DNA from 4 places in the Kitasatospora sp. NPDC005856 genome. Region 3 is predicted to be linked to each of the others. Evidence: riboswitches for the same ligand, from Rfam matches in the RefSeq annotation. Region 3 holds a riboswitch; each other region holds the start of a gene.

Region 1 (3,911 bases), on a different contig from region 3:
GCCCGCGAGGTCGGCGACGCGCTGGTGTTCATGGACGGCGGTGTGGTGGTCGAGTCCGGCAACCCCCGCGAGGTGCTCACCGACCCGCAGCACGAGCGCACCAGGGCCTTCCTGTCCAAGGTGCTCTGAGCCCGAACCGTCGGCGCCCGGCAGGCCGCTCCTGCCGGGCGCCGACGTTTGCCCCGCCCAGGTAATAGGCTGGAGGCAGTCAGCCCGTTACCAAATCTGGAAGGACCCCTGTGGAGCTCGCCGCCTACGCCGATCTCGCCGTTCGGCTGGTGAACACCGAGGAGCCCGAGCGCGGCACCGACGCGCTGACCTCCGTGGAGGCCGTGCGCGGCCTGTTCTCGGACTCCGCGCGGGCCGCCGCGCTCGCCGACGAATCCGACCTGCCCCGGCTGCGGGCGGTGCGGACCCGCCTGCGCGGCGTCTTCGAGGCCGCCGCCGAGGGGGACGAGACCCGCGGTGTCGACCTGCTGAACAGCCTGCTGATGGAGTACCCCGTCAGCCCGCTGGTCTCCGGCCACGACTACCTGGACGACGCCGGGCGGCCGCGCTGGCACCTGCACCTGGCCGACAACTCCCCCACCGCCACCGCGCACTTCACCGCGGTCGCCTGCATGGGCCTGGCCGTCCACCTCACCGAGCTGGGCGCCGACCGGCTCGGCATCTGCCAGGCCGCGCCCTGCCGCAACGCCTACCTGGACACTTCCACCAACCGCTCCCGCCGCTACTGCTCGGACCGCTGCGCGACCCGTGCCAACGTGGCCGCCTACCGGGCCCGCAAGCGCCAGGAGGCGGAGGCGGCGGCCCGGGACTGACCCCGGGCGCAGGGCCCGGGCGGACCCTAGAGCTCCTCCACCCAGACGCCGAGCCGTCTTGAGAGGCCCGGCACCCGGGCCAGCCGCGGGGTGAGCAGCAGCCGCTCCAGCCGGCGCCCCGGCGCCAGCCAGACCGGGCTCGGGCGCAGCCGCAGCAGCGCCCGGCCGAGCACCAGCTCGTCCGGCACGGCGCCGTAGCTGCGGCTGTCGCTGTCCACCGGACGGTTGTCGGAGAGCATCCACCAACCCGTGGCCCGGCGCCCGACGGCCCGCTTCACCACCAGCAGGTCCTGCTGGAAGGGGTGCCGGAAGAGCACCACCGCACCCGGCCGGACCGGCGCGCCGTAGCGGACCAACAGCTGGTCGCCCTCGCGCAGGGTGGGGACCATCGACGGCCCCGCCACGTCGACCAGCCCGAACGGCAGCGCACCACGGCGCTCGCGCCCCCCGGCTCCGGCGCCCTCCGGTCGCGTGCTCCGCGCCACGACTCCTCCTCCCGATCCGTCCGCCCACAGTCTGCCGTACGGACCGTCACCGGTCCGATGTCCGGATTACCCCGGTTCCTGGTCCGTCTTTCGCCCTAGGCCCACCGCCCGATCGCGAAACCGGGAGGCCGGAAGGGTAATCTCGGGCGCGGGAAGACGATCTAAGGAAGGACTCCCATGTTCTCTCGTCTGTTTGCACCGCGTGCCACCGCCCACGCCCACTGTGACCTGCCCTGCGGCGTGTACGACCCGGCGCAGGCCCGGATCGAGGCCGAGTCGGTCAAGGCCACCCAGGAGAAGTACCAGGCCAACGAGGACCCGCACTTCCGCGCCCGCGCCGTCATCATCAAGGAGCAGCGCGCCGAGGCCGTCAAGCACCACATCTCGGTGCTGTGGAGCGACTACTTCAAGGCCCCGCACTTCGAGAAGTACCCGCAGCTGCACCAGCTGATCAACGACACCCTGAAGGCCGCCTCGGCCGCCAAGGCGTCCACCGACCCGGCCACCGGCCAGGCCCTGCTGGACCTGATCGCCGAGGTCGACAAGATCTTCTGGGAGACCAAGCAGGCCTGAGCCTGACGCGTCGCCACCCGACCGCCCCCGTCCGCACCGCCGGCCGGGGGCGGTCGCGCGTCCACGACCCGCCACGCCCGAACCCGGTAAGGGTTGCCTGCCCTGAGTGGCTGTTATGCTGCCAGGGCGTCCGAGGGGGAAGTCCGGTGTGAATCCGGCGCTGACCCGCAACGGTGAGCACGGCCCGTACCAGCCCGTACGGCCGCGCCAGCCCGATCGCCCTCGGCCGCCGAACTCCCGACAACTCGCCGCGGACTGCGAGGGGAACGGCGCCCCGCCACGCCCGCGGCCGGCGCCCGCCCCGGCGCACCCTCGGCCCGAGGCAAGGCGCACCCGTGAACCGCGCACCCGTCGACCGTGCAGTCGGCCCGCCCGCTCGTCGCATACCCACCGTCCCGCTCGCCGTCGGCCTCGGCGCCGCCCTGCTGCTGTCTCTGGTCTGCGGGGTCGCCCTCGGCTCCTCCGAACTCGGCCTGCCCCGCGTACTGCGACTGCTGGGCGCCGGCCTGACGGGCGGCCGGCTGGACGCGGACGAGGCGTCCGCGTACGCGATCGTCTGGGAGATCCGGCTGCCGCGCACCGTCCTGGCCGCCGTGGTCGGCGCCGGGCTGGCCGCCTGCGGGGTCGCCGTCCAGGCCCTGGTGCGCAACCCGCTGGCCGACCCCTTCGTGCTCGGCATCTCCTCCGGCGCGGCCGTCGGCGCCAACGCCGTCCTGCTGTTCGGCGCCTTCGCCGCGCTCGGGGTGTGGGCGATCTCCGTCTCCGCCTTCGGCTCCGCCCTGGCCGCGATGACGCTCGTCTACCTCGCCGCCCGCACCGCGCACGGGCTCACCCCGCTGCGCCTGGTGCTCACCGGCACCGCCCTGTCCTACGGCTTCTCCGCCGCCACCACCCTGATGGTCTTCGCCGCCGACCGCGGCGAGGCCGCCCGGGACGCCATGATGTGGCTGCTCGGCAGCCTCGGCGGCGCCACCTGGGGCTCGGTGCCGATCGCCGCCGTCACGGTGCTGGCCGGCCTCGCCCACCTGGCCTGCGCCGCCGGGCGGCTGGACGCACTCGCCATGGGCGACGAGACCTCCGCCTCGCTCGGCGTGGACCCGGGCCGGCTGCGCCGCGAGCTGTTCGTGGTGACCGCCGCCGTCACCGGCACCGTGGTCGCGGTCAGCGGGGCGATCGGCTTCGTCGGGCTGCTGGTGCCGCACGTGGCGCGGATGCTGGTCGGCGCCGGGCACCGCCGGGTGCTGGTGATCGCGCCGCTCGCCGGGGCGCTGCTGCTGGTCTGGGTGGACATCGCCTCGCGCACCCTGCTGGCGCCGGCCGAACTGCCCGTCGGGGTGTTCACCGCGGTGCTCGGCGTGCCCGCCTTCCTGCTGATGATGCGCCGCCGCGGCCAGGCCTTCGGAGGTACCCGGTGACCGACGCGACCGACGTGACCGGACCGGTCCCGGCGCGGGGCCAGGACCTCGCCGTCGACGCCGTCTCGGTGGAACTGGCCGGCACCCGGCTGATCCACGAGGTGAGCCTGACGGCCGCCGCCGGGCAGGTGGTCGGGCTGATCGGCCCGAACGGCAGCGGCAAGTCGACCCTGCTGCGCTGCGTCTACCGGGTGCTGAGGCCGGCCGGCGGCGTGGTCCGGCTGGCCGGCGACGACCTGCACGCCCTCACCGCCCGCGACACCGCCCGCCGGGTGGCCGCGCTGACCCAGGAGCACTCCGCCGGGTTCGACTTCACCGTGGCCGAGGTGGTCGCCATGGGCCGGCTGCCGCACCGCCGCGGCTTCGGCGCCCCGTCCGACGGGGACGAGCAGCGCTGCGCCGAGGCACTGCGCAAGGTCGGGGCGGGGCACCTCGCCGAACGGGGCTTCCTCAGCCTGTCCGGGGGTGAGAAGCAGCGGGTGCTGTTCGCCCGCGCGCTGGTCCAGGAGCCGCGCCTGCTGGTGCTGGACGAACCCACCAACCACCTGGACATCGCCCACCAGTTGGAGGTGCTGGCGCTCGCCCGGGAGGCCGGCCCGACGGTGCTCACCGCGCTG
Region 2 (3,911 bases), on a different contig from region 3:
TCGTCGACCAGCTGTACTCCGGGATGGAGGCGCACGACGACATCGTCGGCTTCATCTGGTTCAACATGATCAAGCGGGCGGACTGGCGGGTCGAGACCGTTCCGGACACCCTCGCCGCCTTCAAGAAGCGGGTGTCCGCCCCCCGCTACGGCTTCGACATCCGGAACCCATGATGAACAGCGACCTCTCCCCCACCCCGGACCACCCCGCCGACCCGGTGTCGGACGTCCCCCCGCCGGACGGCCCGGAACCCCGTACGCGCCGTACGCCCGTGCCCGTCGACAACCCCGGCGGCGTCGAGCTGGCCCCGTACACCATCCCGCAGGTCCCCGCGATCGGCTGGGACCCGGGCGCCAGCCCCCGCCGCCGCCGGATCGCCCTCGGCCTGCTGGGCGCCGTCCTGACCGTCCAGGCCGCGCTCTCGCTGCGCCTGCTGGCCGCCGCGCACCCCGACGAGGCCGCCGCCATGGTCGCCGGGCGCCAGCAGCTGGCCCACCTCCTGCACGGCACCCCCGTCACCACCGACCTGGTCGACCGGGTGCACGGCTCACCCTGGCTCTACCCGCCACTGGCCGGCGCCGCCGCCGACGCCAACGGCATCTGGGGCGCCCGGCTGCTCAGCCTCGGCTTCGCGCTGCTCACCACCGTGCTGCTGTACTCGCTGACCCGGCGGCTGTTCAACGAGCGGGTCGCCATCTGCGCCATCGCCGTGTACGCCGTCCTCCAGTCCACCGTCGTGGTCGGCTTCTACGCCGCGCCCGAGTCCCTCGCCGTCCTGCTGGTCGCCCTCGCGGCCTGGACCACGGTGTTCACCGCGAGACGGCATCCGGCCCTGGCCCTGCTCGCTGCCCCGCCCACGGCGCTGGCCTGCGCCGTGGCCTACTCCGCGGCCTTCGCCGTCCCCGCCCTGGTGGCCCTCGCCTTCGCCTGCGCCCGGCCGTACCACCGGGCCGGGCCGGCCGCCCTGCGCGCGCTGCTGGCGGCCCTCGGCACCTTCGTCCTGTTGCTCCCGTACGGCATCCTCGGCAAGGTCGCCGGATGGTCGCCCTCCCACGGCAACGCCCCCGGCTCGGCCGGCTCGATCCTGCTCGCCACGCTCCGGTGGGCCGGCCTCTTCACCGCCCTCGCAGTGGCCGGCACCATCGCCTACGCGCGCCGCGAACAGATGAACGAGCACGACGCGCCGGAGAAGGACGCCGTCCCCACCACCCGGGGCCTGCGCGCCCTGCTCGGGGCCACCCTGACCGTCACCTCCCTGCTGATCCCCGCCGCCCACCTGTGGACGGGCACCTCCGGCGCGCTGTTCCGCCACCTCGGCTACGGCATGCTGCTCGCCGCCCCGCTCGCCGGGGTCGGCCTGACCCGGCTGGTGGGCGCCCACTTCCGCCATCCCCAGCTCGGCATCCTGGTCTGGGTCGCCCTGCTCGCCCTCGGCCTGGAGCAGTCCGCACTGCGCTACCAGAACGGGCCCGACTCCGGCCGCCTGCTGGCCGTCCTGCGGGCCCACACGCAGCCCCAGGGCCGCTATCTCACCGAGGTCGACGGACTCGCCGAGTACTACCTCGGCAGCGTCTCCAAGCCCGAGCAGTGGGTCTCCGCGCACACCGGCACGGAGTACCGCGACGGGGCCGGCGTCCAGCACCACGGCGACGACGGCAGCGTGGCCGCGATCCGGGACGGCTGGTTCACGATGGTCGTCCTCGACAGCACCGCGCCGAGGGCCACCGACCGGGCCCTGAGCGAGGCCCTGACCACCGCCGGGCACTACCGGCTGGTCGCCCAGTTCACCTCGCCGACCGGCGATTCGAGTACGTACAAGGTCTATCTCAAGCACTGACCCGCCGCCCGGCCCACGCACATCCGCGACACGACAGGCACAACATATGGTGCCGCCGCAGTGAGGCGGCACAACATGTATGCTCGCTTCTGCTGTCGATGCAGGGGAACCCGGTGCGAATCCGGGACTGCCCCGCAGCGGTGTGCGGGCGGCTCCAGCAGCCGTACCGCGAGTCCGATGACCTGCCGAACAGCGTGCGCCACGGCCCTCCCGCAGAGGCCGCGCCGGCACGAGCAGTACCCCTCCGGGCCTCGCGGGCGGGCCGGGGAGTCACCGTCGCGCGACGCCGTCTGCGTTCGTGCCGTGCTCCCCTGCCCCGATCGGCCCGGTGGCCCCCGATCACCGCCGCCGATCGCCGCCAGGAGAGAGCGCCTTGACCATCGCCGCCTCAGCCACCCTGCCCGCCCAGGGCACCGGTACCGCCTTCACCGACCCGACGGTCTCCGACCCCGGCGGTGCCCTGCTGCGGCTGCTCACCGATCGCAGCACCGACCTCACCGAGGTCGACCCCGGCCATGTCGCCGCCGCCGCGCTGCGCGGCCGCCACGCCGGCTCGGACTTCGCCGAGCTGCGCGGGCTGGCCGTGGACGCCGCCGCGTCGATGATCGCCGAGGACCCCCAGTACTCGAAGCTCGCCGCCCGCCTGCTCGCCCTGGAGATCGTCGACGAGGCGAACAGCCAGGGCTCGGTGTCCTTCTCCGCCTCGATCGCCGTCGGCCACGCCGAGGGCCTGATCGGCGACACCACCGCGGCCTTCGTCGCCAAGCACGCCGCCGCCCTGGACGCGCTGATCGACACCGCGGGCGACGACCGCTTCGAGTACTTCGGCCTGCGCACCGTGCAGTCCCGCTATCTGCTGCGCCACCCGATCACCCGCAAGGTGATCGAGACCCCGCAGCACTTCCTGCTCCGCGTCGCGTGCGGCCTGGCGGTCGGCGACAGCGAGCAGTCGGTGCGCGAGGTGGCCGAGCTGTACGGCCTGATGAGCCGCCTGGAGTACCTGACCTCCTCGCCGACGCTCTTCAACTCCGGCACCCGCCACCCGCAGATGTCGAGCTGCTACCTGCTCGACTCGCCGCTGGACAACCTGGACTCGATCTACAACCGCTACGCGCAGATCGCCCGCCTGTCCAAGCACGCCGGCGGCATCGGCCTGTCCTACTCGCGCATCCGCTCGCGCGGCAGCCTGATCCGCGGCACCAACGGCAAGTCCAACGGCATCGTGCCGTTCCTGCGCACCCTCGACTCCTCGGTCGCCGCCGTCAACCAGGGCGGCCGCCGCAAGGGCGCGGCCTGCGTCTACCTGGAGACCTGGCACGCCGACATCGAGGAGTTCCTGGAGCTCCGCGACAACACCGGCGAAGAGGCCCGCCGCACCCACAACCTCAACCTGGCGCACTGGATCCCGGACGAGTTCATGCGCCGGGTCAACGCCGACCAGGACTGGTCGCTGTTCTCCCCGGCCGACGTGCCCGAGCTGGTCGACCTGTGGGGCGAGGAGTTCGACGAGGCCTACCGCAAGGCCGAGCTGGCCGGCAAGGCCGTGCGCACCATCCCGGCGCAGACCCTGTACGCCCGCATGATGCGCACCCTCGCGCAGACCGGCAACGGCTGGATGACCTTCAAGGACGCCTCCAACCGCGCCGCCAACCAGACCGCGCTGCCGGGCCGCACGGTGCACTCCTCCAACCTGTGCACCGAGATCCTGGAGGTCACGGACGACTCCGAGACCGCCGTCTGCAACCTGGGCTCGGTCAACCTGGGCGCCCACGTCGCCCCGGGCGCCTCGGCCGCCGACCTCCTCGGCGCGATGGACTGGGAGCGGCTGGACGCCACCGTGCGCACCGCCGTCACCTTCCTCGACCGCGTGGTGGACATCAACTTCTACCCGACCACCGAGGCCGGGACGTCCAACTCCCGCTGGCGGCCGGTCGGCCTGGGCGTGATGGGCCTGCAGGACGTCTTCTTCAAGCTGCGGATCGACTTCGACTCGGCCGAGGCGAAGGCCCTGTCGACGCTGATCTCCGAGCGCATCATGCTCACCGCGTACGAGCGCTCCGCCGACCTGGCCGAG
Region 3 (3,911 bases):
CGGCGGTCATCGGGTGGGGGCGGGAGATGTCGCCGGCGAGGACCGGGGGTCGCACGTAGCGGGTGCCGTAGGACTGGACCCAGCCGTGCCGGGTGGCGAGGTATCCGGTGAGCTGTTCGGCGAAGTACTGGACCATGTCGTTGCGTTCGGGCTCGCCGTGGACGAGGACGTCCAGGCCTGCCTTCTCCTGGTAGGAGATGACGTCGCGGACTTCGGCCTCCATCCGCTCCCGGTACGCGGCCGCGTCGATGCGGCCCGCGGTCAGGTCAGCCCGGGCGAGGCGCAGGTCGGTGGTCTGCGGGAAGGAGCCGATGGTGGTGGTCGGCAGCAACGGGAGTCCGAGGCGGGCACGCTGGGCCTCGGCGCGCTGCGGGTAGGCCTGGGCGCGGCGGGCTTCGGCCTCGGTGACGGCTGCGGCGCGGGCGCGCACGGCCGGGTCGCGGGTGATCGGTGAGGTGGCGCGGGACGCGAGGTCGGCGCGGTTGGCGGCGAGTTCGGCGGTGACGGCGCCGGTACCCTCGCGCAGGCCGCGGGCGAGCAGGGCGGCCTCGGTGGCCTTCTGCTTGGCGAAGGCGAGCCAGCGGGCGATCTGCGGGTCGATGTCGCGTTCGAGAGTGGCGTCGATCGGCACGTGCAGCAGGGAGCAGGACGGCGCGACGTCCACGGTGCCGGCGAGACCGAGCAGGGTCGCCAGGGTGGCCAGCGACCTCTCCAGGTCGTTGATCCAGATGTTGCGCCCGTCGACCACGCCGGCGACCAGCCGCTTGCCGGGCAGCCCGCCGACGGCGGCGAGGTCGTCGAGGTTGGCGGCGGCCGGGCCGGTGAAGTCCAGCGCCAGGCCCTCGATCGGAGCCTTGGCGAGGACGGGCAGGGCGTCGCCGAGGCGGTCGAAGTAGCTCGCGACCAGCAGCTTCGGCCGGTCGGCGAGGGCGCCGAGGGCGCGGTAGGCGCGGGCGGCGGCGTTGAGCTCGGCCGGGGTGCGGTCCGGTACCAGGGCGGGCTCGTCCAGCTGCACCCAGGTGGCGCCGGCGGCCTTGAGGTCGGCGAGCAGCCGTGCGTAGACGGGCAGCAGCCGGTCGAGCAGGGTGACCGGCTGGAAGTCTGCGGCCACACCGGGGGCGGGCTTGGCGAGCAGCAGGTAGGTCACCGGGCCGACCAGCACCGGCCGGGCGTCGTGGCCGAGTGACAGTGCTTCGGTCAGCTCGCCGACGGCCTTGGCGGGGTTCGCGGCGAAGACGGTGTCCGGCCCCAACTCGGGCACGAGGTAGTGGTAGTTGGTGTCGAACCACTTGGTCATCTCCAGTGGCGCGAGGTCCTGGGTGCCGCGCGCCATGGCGAAGTAGCCGTTCAGCGGGTCGGCGTCGACCGCCGCGCGGTGGCGGGCGGGGACGGCGCCGACGGCGAGAGTGGTGTCCAGCATGTGGTCGTAGAGCGAGAAGTCACCGGTCGGCACCTCCTCGATGCCGGAGTCGGCGAGCTGCTGCCAGTTCCCGCGGCGCAGGCCGGCGGCCGTGGCGAGCAGTGCCTCGGCGGTGACCGTGCCCTTCCAGTAGCCCTCGATCGCCTTCTTGAGCTCGCGGCCCCGGCCCTGACGGGGGTAGCCGTACACGGTGGCGAGGGTTGCCGCGGATGCGGACGTCGTGGTCAAGGGACTCTCCTTCGCGAGTCTGTCTCCTCAGGAATCCGGAGACGGCACGAAGGCGGGAAGGGATGACGAAACCGGGCAGCGGCCGCAGTGAAGGTACGGTCCTGGTCCGCCTGGTATGGTCGCCGACCCGCCCTCGAGGTCACCGGATGGCCGCGCGCGTTCGGTCGCGTGCGGGCAGTGGCAGGTCTTCGGACTCGCGGGCACACCCGCCCTCTCGAAGGCGGACACCTACTGGCCGTCGCTTCCCAGACCCGGCCGGGCCCAGTGCGTATGACGGCGGTCGTTCCCACTCACCGCTGCGGGGCAGTCCCGGATTCCCACCGGGTTCCCTCTTACGACGCGCCTGCCTGGCGGACAGGGCGAACCAGCTGCCAGGCCAGCCTAGAGGAAGAACACCGGCTTCCGGCCGAGGAACCGCTCGATCGTCCGGATACTGAGACATCGTTGAAGATCACGCCCGACCGGCTGCCCCGTGGTCAAGGTGGCGTCACGTATCGCAAGGACAGCCGGAGATCATCCCTTGTCTGCCGGGCCGTGCTCTGACCGGGGCCAGGGGTCAGCCTCCGGAGCCCACCGAGTCGGCGAAGGCGACCAGCCGCGCGCTGACGGCCTCGGGCTGGTCGACGTGGGCGGCGTGGCCCGCGCCGTCGAAGACCGTGGAGGTGGCCCCGGGGTTGAGGGCGGCGGTGGCGGCGGCGTGCTCGGCAGGCCAGAACTGGCTCTCGGCGCCCGCGGTGATCAGCACCGGGACCTCGGCGCGGGCGACGACGTCGCGCCAGTCCTGGCGGGAGTGGTCGAGCAGTAGCGGGTGGGTGTCAGGGGTGATCAGGATCTCGGCTCCACGCCCGTCGGCCGCCTTGATCGCGGCGTCGAGATCGGCCGGGTCACGCCAGGGACGGCCGTGGCCGGTGGCGAACCAGTCCGGCGTTGTGAAGAAGGTGCCGAGGTTCTCCTCGGTGAGGCCGTAGAAGCCGTACGGCCAGTCGGCGCTGTTGACCATCCTCGGGGTCTGGTCGACCGTGGCGATCCCGGCGAGGCGTCCGGTGCCGAAGAGGCTGACGTAGGCCCAGATCGTGTTGGCGCCCATGGACTGGCCGACGGCGACGACGTCACGCAGGTCGAGGGCGGTGATCAGGTCGTCCAGGTCCTTGCCGTGCCGGGAGAGCCGCTGCCCCCAGGAGGGCCGGTCGGACTGCCCGTGCCACCGCCGGTCCAGGGAGATCACCCGGCGGCCCGCCTCGCGCAGAGGCGCCCACTGCAGCGCCCAGTCGTCGGCCGGCGCGCCGTAGCCGGGGACGAGCAGCACGGGCCGGCCCTCGCCCTCGTCGTAGTAGTGCAGCTGCACGCCGTCGTTTGTGGTGATCCGGGGCACGGGGTCTCCTTGCAGGAGGAGCGGTCGCTGGACTGGTTCATCGTGCGAGGGTGCGAATCGGTGCCCTTCGCGACGCACGCGGGATTCATCCGATCGGCGGAGTCGCCGGGGCCGCCGCCGGGGGCCGTTTGTCGCCACCGACAATTCGCCGCCCGTACCTACTGGCCCCGAGCACATGGTTCCCGCGCACCCCGGGCGGCACGGTGGGAGTGCGGCTTGGGGGACGGCCCCCAGGCCGCCCATGGTGAGAGGAACGGAGACAGGCGATGGATGTGAACTCCCAGGGGCAGTTCGGGGACTTCCAGAACGAGATCTACTTCGACGGGCTGTCGGGCGTGCTGCCGACGATGCCGATGGCCTTCGCCGAGCTGGAGGCTCGGGCACAGGCCGCACTGCCGCCGTCGGTGCTGTCGTACGTGGCCGGCGGCGCCGGGGACGAGTCCACCCAGCGGGCGAACGTCACCGCGTTCGAGCGGTACGGCCTGGTGCCGCGGATGATGGTCGGCGCCACCGAGCGGGACATGAGCGTCGACCTGTTCGGCCTGCGACTGCCGTCGCCGCTGCTCATGGCGCCGGTCGGGGTGATCGGCCTGTGCGCGCAGGACGGCCACGGCGACCTCGCCACCGCGCGGGCGGCCGCCCGCACCGGCGTGCCGATGGTCGCCTCCACTCTCACCGTCGACCCGATGGAACAGGTCGCCGCCGAGTTCGGCGACACCCCCGGCTTCTTCCAGCTCTACACCCCCACCGACCGGGCGCTCGCCGAGAGCCTGGTGCACCGGGCCGAAGCCGCCGGGTTCAAGGGAATCGTGGTCACCCTGGACACCTGGCTCACCGGTTGGCGCCCGCGTGACCTCACCACCAGCAACTTCCCGCAGCTGCGCGGCCATG
Region 4 (3,911 bases), on a different contig from region 3:
TCGTCCGGCGGCAGGTCGTCCGGAAGCGCGAGCAGCGCCCGCTCCCTGGTCAGCAGCAGGCTCGCCCCGCAGGGCGCGCAGCCCGTCAGGTACCGCACGTTCGCCGCACGGGTGATCAGCGCCGCATCGGCCCCGGCCGCACTGCAGTGCTCCCTCACCCGCTCCCGCCGCCCCGCGTACGCATCCGCCATGCGTCGAGCCTACGAACCCCCGGCCCGAAGCGCCCGCCGAGCACCCCCGACAGAACCCCCAATACCCCTTGCGCGCCCCCCTGCGCGACCGCGCCGCCCCCTCGCGCCGTCATCCGGGAATGGACCGGACCGGGCCCGCGTTGGGGCGAATGGCGAGAAGACGAAAACGACATCCATTTCGGTGTACGGTTTCGATCCGACGCCCGAGGTCCGACACCCCAGCCCCAGGAGGACGCCCGATGGCCCGCAGCGAACTGCGCCCGGTGACCAAGCTCCGCTCCACCGCCGGCACCGGCTTCACGTACGTGACCCGCAAGAACCGCCGCAACGACCCGGACCGGCTGGTCCTGCGCAAGTACGACCCGGCCGCCGGCCGGCACGTCGACTTCCGCGAGGAGCGCTGAACCCCGACCCGCGAGGAGCGCCGAACCCCGACCCGAGAGGAGTCCCCCATGAAGTCCGGAATCCACCCCGCCTACCGTCCGGTCGTCTTCCGCGACAAGGTCGGCGGCCTCGCCTTCCTCACCCGCTCCACCGTGACCGGTGACCGCACGGTCGAGTGGGAGGACGGCGACACCTATCCGGTGATCGACGTCGAGATCTCCTCGGCGAGCCACCCCTTCTACACCGGCCAGTCCCGGGTGCTGGACACCGCCGGGCGGGTCGAGCAGTTCCGCCGCCGCTACGGCGACCGGCACTGACCGCGAACGCGCCGAACGGCGCCGCCCCGGATTTTCGGGGGCGGCGCCGTTCGGCGCGTTCCGCGTGCTCAGGCCTCCTGGTCCGGTGTCCAGCGCTGCTCGACCCGGGCGAGCTTCCAGTAGCCGATCGCCACCGCCCAGACCACCACGAACAGCCCGGCGATGGCGTAGCCGACGTTGTCCAGCGATATGTCGGCGATGAACCCGGTGACCGGGTCGGTCAGATCGAGCTTCTCGTGCAGCACCCCGACCAGCTCGATGGTGCCGATAATGAAGGCCACCGCGATCGACAGGCCGGTGATGGTCAGGTTGTAGTACACCTTGCGCACCGGGTTGGCGAAGGCCCACTGGTACGCGAAGTTCATGAACGTCCCGTCCAGGGTGTCGAACAGGCTCATCCCGGCCGCGAACAGCAGCGGCAGGCAGGCGATCGCGTACCAGGGCAGCCCGGAGGCCGCGCCCGAACCGGCCATCACCATCAGGGTGACCTCGGTCGCGGTGTCGAAGCCCAGGCCCAGCACCATGCCCACCGGGAACATCTGCCCCGGCCGGGTGATCGAACGGGTCGCCCGGTTCAGCACCCGGGCCATGAAGCCGCGCGAGTCGAGGTGCGACTCCAGCTCCTTCTCGTCGAACTGCCCGGCCCGCATCGAACGGAACACCTTGAGGATGCCCAGCAGCGCCGCCAGGTTGAGCGCGCCGATCAGGTAGAGGAACACGCCGGAGGTGGTCGTCCCGACCATGCCGAGCCACTTGTGGGTGGTCGACTCGTCGTCCATCAGCGTGTCCGCCAGCTGCGCGCCGCCCGCCACCAGGGCGGCCATCAGCACCACCATCGAGGAGTGCCCGAGGGCGAACCAGAAGCCCACCGAGACGGGCCGCTTGCCGTCCGCCATCAGCTTGCGGGTGGTGTTGTCGATCACCGCGATGTGGTCGGCGTCGAAGGCGTGGCGCATGCCGAGGGTGTACGCGGTGATACCCAGGCCCACCCCGAAGACCTGGGTACCGACCGCGTACTTCTCGGGTGCGACCAGGAAGATCAGCGTGCCGAAGGCCACCACGTGCATGGCCACGATCACCGCCATCAGCCCGGCCGTACGGATGGTGTCCTCGCGCCGCCACTTGAAGCTGGGCAGCACGGAGGGGGCCGGCTTCGCCCCGGCGGCAACGGTTTCGGGCAGGGTCATCTGCGGATCACGCTCCAGCACCTCGTGGAAAACCTCGTGAGATGCCGTGGCCGGTCTCCTGGCTTACGGGACGCCCGTACCCGCCTTCCCAGGCGCACGAGGCGCCCAGTGGCTCGCTGGGTACGGCCGACGCTCCTCCGCGGACGAAGGAACGACCCGATCACAGTGGCGAGGGCCGCTCCGGGCTGGGACCCCTGAGGGTCCGTCACCGGTCTTCCCGAGCACCACGGCGGGGAACACCGTAGGGGCCGCGCCTCACGCGTGCAAGGCTGCGCACCTGCGCAGGTGTCCAGGATCACAGGCCACCGCCTGCGAGAATGCCCCCATGCATCTCGTACCGGCCGACCGCGCGGACCACCGCACCATCGACGGACACCGGGTCTGCGAGGCCATCGCCGCGATCGGCGACCCGGCCCACGTCCGGTCCTGGGCCGAGCGGTTCTCCCTGCTCGCCGACCCAGGTCGGCTCGCCCTGCTGCTCGCCCTCCACCGGGCCGGCCCGCTCGCCGTCACCGACCTCGCGGTCGCCACCGGCATGCGCGACCCCGCCGTCTCCCAGGCCCTGCGGCTGCTCCGCACGGCCGGCGTGGTCACCGGCGACCGGGACGGACGAGTGGTGCGCTACCGGCTCGTGGACGAGGCCATGCGCCCCCTCCTCGACGAGTGCGCCGCCGCCGAACACCACGAGCCCACCGCGGCCACCGGCTGACCCGCGGGCCCCATCCACGGCCACCGGCCGACCCGCCGGCCCGCCGATCCCCTGACCGGCACTCGGAACCGCGCCGCGGCCGGAGCGGGTGAGTACGATCATGGTGTGCCGTCCCACCCCCACGCCTGGCCCGCCGACCGGTGGAACACCCGACCGGTCAGGGCCCGCGTGCTGGCGGTCGCCCGCACCCTCACCTCGGCCACCCGGGTCCTGGACGTCCTCACCCTGCTGCACCCGGACGGCGTCGAGCGCTACTTCACCGTCAACCCCGGCTCCGCCTTCGCCGACCGCGCCCTGGACGCGTACCTGCACGGCCTGCCCGGCTTCACCGTGCTGGACTGGGAGGACGCCGTCCGCCGCCGCTTCGACCTGGCCGTCGCCTGCGCCGTCCACTCCTCCATGCACCGGCTGGACGCCCGCCTCGTCGTCCTCCCGCACGGCGCCGGCTACAACCGCCTGGTGACCGAGTCCACCGGCGACACGGTCAGCTCGGCCGGCCTGTCCCGCAACGAACTCACCCACCGCGGAAGGGTGTTCGTGGACGTCCTCGGGCTCTCCCACCCCGAGCAGCTGGACCGGCTGCAGACCTCCTGCCCCGAGGCGCTGGACGTCGCCCGGGTGGTCGGCGACCCGTGCTTCGACCGGATGCTCGCCAGCCGGCGCTCCCGGGACGCCTACCGCACCGCACTCGGTGCCGTCGACGGCCGACGGCTCGTCGTCGTCAGCTCCACCTGGAGCGAGCACTCGTTATTCGGCCGCCACCCCGACCTGCCCCAACGGCTGGTCCGCCAACTGCCCGCCGACGAGTACACGGTGGCCGTCGTCCTGCACCCCAACGTGTGGAGCCGCCACGACCCCGAGGCACTGCTCGACGACGCCCGCCGGATGGGCCTGCGCCTGATCCCGCCCCACCAGGGCTGGCAGGCCGCGCTCGTCGCCGCCGACTGCGTGATCGGCGACCACGGCTCGGTCACCGTCTACGGCGCCGCCCTGGAGCACCGCACCCTGCTCGTCGCCACCGGCGCCGCCGAACTCGACCCACGCTCCCCCGGCTACGCCTTCGGCCAGGCCGCACCCGTCCTCGACCCGGGCGCAGACCTCGCCGCCCAGCTGGAATCCGCCC

The links. Region 3 has a riboswitch for cobalamin ahead of metE (5-methyltetrahydropteroyltriglutamate--homocysteine S-methyltransferase). Riboswitches for the same ligand answer to the same signal wherever they lie in the genome.
Region 1: it holds a riboswitch for cobalamin, as region 3 does, so the genes downstream of both, ABZ449_RS14170 (iron ABC transporter permease) here and metE (5-methyltetrahydropteroyltriglutamate--homocysteine S-methyltransferase) in region 3, are expected to answer to the same signal.
Region 2: it holds a riboswitch for cobalamin, as region 3 does, so the genes downstream of both, ABZ449_RS14030 (ribonucleoside-diphosphate reductase subunit alpha) here and metE (5-methyltetrahydropteroyltriglutamate--homocysteine S-methyltransferase) in region 3, are expected to answer to the same signal.
Region 4: it holds a riboswitch for cobalamin, as region 3 does, so the genes downstream of both, ABZ449_RS15035 (HoxN/HupN/NixA family nickel/cobalt transporter) here and metE (5-methyltetrahydropteroyltriglutamate--homocysteine S-methyltransferase) in region 3, are expected to answer to the same signal.

Annotation. Positions count from the first base shown of each region.
Region 1 is NZ_JBEXWT010000018.1:104,525-108,435, reverse strand. Features, by position in the region: gene ABZ449_RS14190 (amino acid ABC transporter ATP-binding protein) at 1-129, shown strand, start outside; gene ABZ449_RS14185 (CGNR zinc finger domain-containing protein) at 240-821, shown strand; gene sodX (nickel-type superoxide dismutase maturation protease) at 848-1,246, opposite strand; gene sodN (superoxide dismutase, Ni) at 1,484-1,879, shown strand; cobalamin riboswitch at 1,973-2,122, shown strand; gene ABZ449_RS14170 (iron ABC transporter permease) at 2,215-3,294, shown strand; gene ABZ449_RS14165 (ABC transporter ATP-binding protein) at 3,309-3,911, shown strand, end outside.
Region 2 is NZ_JBEXWT010000018.1:71,663-75,573, reverse strand. Features, by position in the region: gene ABZ449_RS14040 (glycosyl hydrolase) at 1-173, shown strand, start outside; gene ABZ449_RS14035 (glycosyltransferase family 39 protein) at 170-1,837, shown strand; cobalamin riboswitch at 1,910-2,042, shown strand; gene ABZ449_RS14030 (ribonucleoside-diphosphate reductase subunit alpha) at 2,235-3,911, shown strand, end outside.
Region 3 is NZ_JBEXWT010000015.1:85,970-89,880, reverse strand. Features, by position in the region: gene metE (5-methyltetrahydropteroyltriglutamate--homocysteine S-methyltransferase) at 1-1,648, opposite strand, end outside; cobalamin riboswitch at 1,827-2,015, opposite strand; gene ABZ449_RS12435 (alpha/beta hydrolase) at 2,205-3,020, opposite strand; gene ABZ449_RS12430 (alpha-hydroxy-acid oxidizing protein) at 3,287-3,911, shown strand, end outside.
Region 4 is NZ_JBEXWT010000020.1:66,756-70,666, reverse strand. Features, by position in the region: gene ABZ449_RS15050 (aminopeptidase P family protein) at 1-191, opposite strand, end outside; gene rpmG (50S ribosomal protein L33) at 431-595, shown strand; gene ABZ449_RS15040 (type B 50S ribosomal protein L31) at 644-892, shown strand; gene ABZ449_RS15035 (HoxN/HupN/NixA family nickel/cobalt transporter) at 961-2,079, opposite strand; cobalamin riboswitch at 2,110-2,323, opposite strand; gene ABZ449_RS15030 (metalloregulator ArsR/SmtB family transcription factor) at 2,405-2,788, shown strand; gene ABZ449_RS15025 (hypothetical protein) at 2,894-3,911, shown strand, end outside.